DNA from 2 places in the Tepidibacillus infernus genome. Region 2 is predicted to be linked to the other one. Evidence: a T-box and tRNA genes for the amino acid it is inferred to sense, from the RefSeq annotation. Region 2 holds a T-box; the other holds one or more tRNA genes.
The links. A T-box is a leader RNA that pairs with one kind of tRNA and senses whether it is charged. The one in region 2 lies ahead of thrS (threonine--tRNA ligase), so its partner is inferred to be a tRNA-Thr.
Positions count from the first base shown of each region.

Region 1: it encodes a tRNA-Thr, which carries the amino acid that the T-box ahead of thrS (threonine--tRNA ligase) is inferred to sense. The anticodon was not compared.

Region 1 is NZ_JBLWFI010000001.1:2,338,624-2,342,043, forward strand. Features, by position in the region: gene TEPIDINF_RS11675 (peptidoglycan DD-metalloendopeptidase family protein) at 1-1,337, opposite strand, end outside; tRNA gene TEPIDINF_RS11680 (tRNA-Thr) at 1,401-1,476, opposite strand; gene TEPIDINF_RS11685 (hypothetical protein) at 1,618-1,986, shown strand; tRNA gene TEPIDINF_RS11690 (tRNA-Phe) at 2,054-2,129, opposite strand; tRNA gene TEPIDINF_RS11695 (tRNA-Glu) at 2,193-2,267, opposite strand; tRNA gene TEPIDINF_RS11700 (tRNA-Lys) at 2,281-2,356, opposite strand; gene TEPIDINF_RS11705 (adenylosuccinate synthase) at 2,558-3,420, opposite strand, start outside.
Region 2 is NZ_JBLWFI010000001.1:93,466-96,885, forward strand. Features, by position in the region: gene pstB (phosphate ABC transporter ATP-binding protein PstB) at 112-864, shown strand; gene phoU (phosphate signaling complex protein PhoU) at 884-1,540, shown strand; T-box leader at 1,611-1,844, shown strand; gene thrS (threonine--tRNA ligase) at 1,916-3,420, shown strand, end outside.

The DNA of each region.
Region 1 (3,420 bases), 2.2 Mb from region 2:
GTTTTCATACCATTTCCATGATCAATGATAATAGCTTTACCGTAAGCACCATTCCAACCAGCAAAAACGACTTTTCCACTATCTGCTGCTTTGATCGTACGATTACTTACTCCAGATATATCGATTCCTTCATGAGTCCTACCCCATCTTGAACCGTACTTACTGGTAATAATTCCTCCTACTGTTGGCCATAATAATGTACCAGAACCACGTGAAGAAACAATTTTAGTACCCTTCTTCACAATTTTATCTTTTGCTTCAGAAATAACCGTTTCTTTTAGAATTGTTTTTTGCGTGGTTACTCCATTTTCCTTCAATATCGAGTATTCCACACTTTTCTTACCATCGGAACCTTGTTGTACCACTTTTGTTTGGTTTGAGTACATCGATGAATCCTTTTGATAAACCACTTTGTAAGGAATTCTTTCTTGATTGATCACTGTTTCTTTTGTTTGAACAGTAACAAGCGGAGTTTTGGCTGTAACAATCACTTCGTCACCAATATTGATGAATTCACCTTTAATATTAGGATTCAATTGATATATCTGTTTCGTCGTGATGCCAAATTGTTGGGCAATTCCAGAAAGTGTATCTCCTTGTTTCACAATATATTTTTTCTGTTCTAAGGTTCCTTGTTTTAACAATGTCACCATATCTTCTGCAGATAAAATTTCTGCTGGTGTTACTTTAACCTCTTTGGTAACAACTTCTTCTTTAATTTGAATTTGATCTAGCTTTCTAATTTGTTGATTGTTTCCATCAAGAGAAGCTGCTTTTACTTTATCTTTATTCTTGTTTGGAAGAAAAGGCTGTTTGATTTGCTCAAGTATTAAATCTGCTGTTTTTTGATCTTTTACATATCCAACTACTTTTCCATTCACTACGAGTTCAACAGCTGTCGCTTGAATCGAGAAGGCATCTTTTAGAGCACTTAAAGTCTTAGCGTTATCAAACTGGCCTTTAAATTTCTTCTCTTCCTGATATGTAATCTTATTTCCAAAATTTAATGTTATCGTGCTATATGTATTCTGGGCTTGCTTTAAAACTTGCTCTTTCCATTGTTCAACTACTTCTTTATTATTAACAACCCCAACTTCTTTACCATCTAAATAGACGTGATAAAGATTTACGGCATTTGCCTGATAATAGCCTACACCAAAAAGGGTAGTCATAAGAATTGTGCCTGTAATTGAACCAATGATGATTGATCTTTTCTTATTTGATTGAATATATTGTTGTACGGTCTGAACTATTGTTTTTCCCCAATTACTAGCCTTGGTTAAGTCCTTTTGGAATTTACCTTTAAAATCGGTAAATTTATCATTGAACGTCGCCATGACAACCTCCTTTTTATGGAGTTTTTTTTCTCTCTCTCACATAAGAATGTCCTATTTTTAAAGTGGAGCCGACGATGGGACTCGAACCCACGACCTGCTCATTACGAATGAGCTGCTCTACCAGCTGAGCCACATCGGCATGTTTTAAAGCCTCCATATGTTCAAATTTACCATAATATAGCTTGTCACTTCAAGTGGAAAAATCTGAACATTTTTAGAACACTAGTAAAATGTATGCTCTTCAAGCATTCTATATACACTATATTTGAAGGGAGGCAAAATGATGAACCAAAGAAATATATTGGCTTATTTTCGATCTGTTGAAGATGCACAAAAAGCGGCAAGCGAGCTACAGCAATACAATTCAATTGAAACCCAAGTAGATCGAATAGCTTTTTATCCTGGAGACCAATTAAATGATCAGGTAAATCCCATCACAAGTCGATTTGACAGTTTAACTGATTTAACATTAGGTTCATTAGTAAATGATAACGCAGAAGTACTAGCTGCGGCAGATGTCAGTGCAAGTGGAATGGCAGATGGTAATAGAACTGCGATACCACCGAACATTTTACTAACCATTGTAATGAATGAGGATCAAGCTCCTCAGGTAGAAAACATCATCAAAAAATATAACGGAATGACTTGAGTTTATGTTTCAGAAAATAGAAAAACCTACTTATTAAAGTAGGGAAAGCGGAAAGTATATCATTTTATGGTGGTTCGGGACGGAATCGAACCGCCGACACGAGGATTTTCAGTCCTCTGCTCTACCGACTGAGCTACCGAACCTTATTATAAAAAAACATTAAAATCGCAAAGCTAACGGGATTCCGACGCGTAGCTAGTCCCGTATGGTGACCCGTAGGGGATTCGAACCCCTGTTACCGCCGTGAAAGGGCGGTGTCTTAACCACTTGACCAACGGGCCATACGCATAAAAATGGTGAGCCATACAGGATTCGAACCTGTGACACCCTGATTAAAAGTCAGGTGCTCTACCTGCTGAGCTAATGGCTCACAACTTGTCCTCTTGGACACAAAAAATATATTACCACGATAGAAATTAATATGCAACCTTTTTTGCACATTTTTCAAAAAGATTCTTTATTCTACAAATCCAACTTTCAGAATTAAAAACCCACAAAAGTGATGGCTTCTTTAAAAACTATTGCGATTCCTTTTGTGGGTTCTATGATCATATTGAAAAAAATAGATGGCCTATGCAAATACGCCTTTTATCATATTTGTTTGTTCTCGATTTGGCCCTACTGAGAAGATGGCAATAGGGATTCCAGTGAGTTGGGAAATTCGTTCGATATAATGACGAGCATTTACTGGTAAGTCATTTAAATTACGAACACCGGTAATATCTTCATCCCATCCAGGTAGCTCTTCATAAACAGGCACACATTCAGCTAACACCCTTAAATTGGCGGGGAACTCCTCAATGATTTCTCCGTTATACTTATATGCTTTACAAATTTTTAATGTAGGAATACCTGTCAATACATCAATTGAATTTAAAGATAACTCGGTAATTCCGCTAACACGTCGAGCATGTCTTACAACCACACTATCAAACCAGCCTACTCGTCTAGGTCTTCCTGTCGTTGTTCCATACTCGTTGCCGACTTCACGAATTCGATCACCTATTTCATTATTCAATTCAGTAGGAAATGGCCCATCGCCAACACGAGTCGTATAGGCTTTTGCAACACCTACAACATGATGAATTTTTGTTGGACCTACACCAGAACCAATCGTCACTCCACCTGCCACAGGATTAGATGAAGTGACAAATGGGTAAGTACCTTGGTCAATATCAAGCATAACCCCTTGGGCTCCTTCAAATAATACCCTTTTCCCTTGGTCAATGGCATCATTTAAAACGACAGAAGTATCAACCACGTAAGGTCTGATGATTTCACGATATATCGCATATTCCTCTAAAATTTTCTCTGCTTTAAACCCATCTGTTTCATAAAATTTTTCAAATAGACGGTTTTTCTCTTCAAGATTCCTTCTTAATTTTTTTTCAAATTCCTGTTCATCTAACAAATCAGCGATACGAATCCCAACTC
Region 2 (3,420 bases):
CTAGGGTTCTCGCAAAAGTAATCGGAATACGGTTCGAAGGAGGACGTCACTTTTGTGGGTTATCTTGTGAACTCATCTTACTTATCGTCATACATTAATGAGGTGGAATCTATGTCAATTCAAGTAAATAATTTGAACGCTTGGTATGGAGATTTTCATGCTATAAGAGATATAAATTTGGATATAAAAGATAAACAAGTTACAGCTTTAATTGGACCGTCTGGTTGTGGGAAATCTACATTTATTCGTACGATCAATCGCATGCATGAAGTGATTGAAGGTGCACGAGTTACTGGTGAAATCATCGTTGATGGCCAAAACATTTATGATACGAATATAGACCCAGTAAGCGTACGCCACCGAATTGGGATGGTTTTTCAGAAACCTAATCCATTCCCGACGATGTCGATTTACGATAATGTGATTGCTGGCTTACGTTTAAATGGAACGAAAGATAAAAAAATCTTAGATGAAAAAGTAGAGACTAGTTTAATTCAGGCTAATCTTTGGGACGAGGTCAAGGATCGTTTAAATAAAAATGCCATGGGGTTATCTGGTGGTCAACAACAACGTCTATGTATTGCTAGAACCTTAGCAGTAGAACCAGATGTAATATTGATGGATGAACCAACATCTGCACTTGACCCGATTTCTACATTAAGAGTTGAAGAATTGGTTCATTCTTTAAAGGATAAGTATACAATCATCATCGTCACTCATAATATGCAACAAGCGGCTCGTGTGTCTGATAAAACTGCCTTTTTCCTAAATGGTGAGTTGATTGAATATGATGATACTGTTAAAATCTTTTCAAACCCTAAAAACCAAAAGACAGAGGATTATATAACTGGTCGTTTTGGTTAATACAAGGAGATGATACACTGTGCAAAGAAAAAGCTTTGATCAAGAATTGAATACTTTGCAACAAAACTTGTTGCAAATGGGTAATCTTGTTGAAGAAGCCATTGAAAAATCCCTTGAATCGTTGTCTAATTTGGATAAAGATTTAGCAAGAAAAGTGGTAGAGGATGATGTCAAGGTAAATGAAATGGAAGATCAAATTGAAACACTTGCCGTTCAATTAGTGGCTACTCAACAACCAGTTGCTAAAGATTTAAGGAAAATTATAGCAGCTATTAAAATTGCAAGTAGTTTAGAAAGAATGGCTGATTTATCAAGAGATATTGCGAAGGTAACGATTCGAATTGAAGAAGACCACTTATTAAAACCCTTAGTTGATATCCCTCAAATGGCGCAAATGGTAAAACAAATGTTAACGAACGGATTAAAATCTTATATTGAGGAAAATGTTGAGTTAGCGTTTGGTTTAGCTGAAATTGATGATAAGGTTGATAAATTGTATAGTACGGTTTTACGTGATTTATTAGAGATTATGACCAAAAAACCTGAAACGCTAAGCCAAGCAATGTTACTCTCATTTGTAGCCAGATATATCGAACGAATTGGAGATCATGCTACAAATATCGGAGAGAGTGTCATTTACTTGGTAAAAGGGAACAAACCAGATTTAAATCTATAGTGAAACTTGACTTTTATCATAGCCATTCTTATAATACTAATTATTAAAAAACTTAGTTAAAAAAATAGTTAGATCGACGATGATGAGGACATGAATGATCAAGTACCAGTGTTTATAGAGAGAATCCTTGGCTGAGAGATTCTTAACTAGGGTTGATGATTTACCCCCTTTGAGTCATAATAGCGAAAAGAAAAGTAGCTATTATCGGTAGTCACCGTTATCTATATGAGCATTTATTTAGGAAGTAGGGATATTTCCTTCATAAATGAAATTTGGGTGGAACCACGGCACAATCGTCCCATAGAGGATGAATGTGCTTTTTTTATTGAAAAAAATTTTTTGCATCAAAATCACTAAAAAGGAGTGTTATGAAGGATGGATAAGATTAAGATTACGTTTCCGGATGGTTCTTTTAAAGAGTTTGACAAGGGTATAACTATCGAAGATATTGCTGCTTCCATAAGCCCAGGTCTAAAGAAAAAAGCCATAGCTGGTAAAGTAAATGGTAAATTGGTAGATCTATATTTACCCATTGAAGAAGATGCTACAGTAGAAGTTGTGACAATGGACAGTGAGGATGGACTTGAAGTCTATCGCCATAGCTCTGCTCATTTATTAGCACAAGCTGTGAATCGTTTGTATCCTGGGACAAAATTTGGTATTGGTCCAGTAATCGAAGACGGTTTTTACTACGATATGGATATTCCTGAACAGCTCTCAACAGATGATTTAGAAAAAATTGAAAGAGAAATGAAGAAAATCATTAAAGAAGACTTACCGATTCGTAGAAAGGTAGTATCACGTGAAGAGGCATTGGAAATTTTCAAAGGAATAAATGATGATTTGAAAGTGGAGATCATCAATGAGTTACCAGAGGATGCTGAAATCACGATTTATGAACAAGGTGAATTCTTTGACCTTTGCCGTGGCCCTCACTTACCATCAACAGGAAAAATTAAAGCGATTAAGTTATTAAGTATCGCTGGTGCTTATTGGAGAGGGGATTCTGATCGCCAAATGTTACAACGAATTTATGGAACCTCTTTCCCTAAAGAAAATCAATTAGAAGATTACTTACATTTCTTAGAAGAAGCAAAAAAACGTGATCATCGCAAACTAGGTCGGGAATTAGAGCTCTATATGTTCTCAGACGAGGCTCCTGGAATGCCATTCTACCTAGAAAATGGAATGATCATTCGTAACCAATTGGAGAATTTCTCAAGAAAACTTCAAGAAGAAGCTGGATATAGAGAGGTTCGTACTCCACTTGTGATGAATCAACGTCTCTGGGAGCAATCTGGACACTGGGAACATTATAAAGAAAATATGTATTTCACTGACGTCGATGATACCAAATTTGCACTAAAACCAATGAATTGCCCAGGTCATATGTTGATTTATAAAAATCAATTACATTCTTATCGCGATCTTCCATTACGTATTGCTGAATTCGGCCAAGTTCATCGCCATGAGTTATCAGGTGCATTAAATGGAATGATGCGTGTTCGTACCTTTACTCAGGATGATGCACATATTTTCGTAAGACCTGATCAGATTGAATCGGAAATTAAAGAAGTTATTAAGTTGATTGATAAAATCTACAGTGTATTTGGTTTTGATTATAAAGTTGAATTATCTACTAGACCTGAAGATTCAATGGGGTCAGATGAATTATGGGAACAAGCAGAGACAGCGTTAAAAAATGTGTTGGATCATTTGGGAATGGAATACACCATCAATGAAGGAGATGGCGCATTCTATGGTCCAAAAATTGATTTTCATATTCTTGACGCATTGAAGCGTAGCTGGCAATTGGCAACCATTCAGCTTGACTTCCAAATGCCTGAAAAATTTGATTTACACTATATCGGGGAAGACAA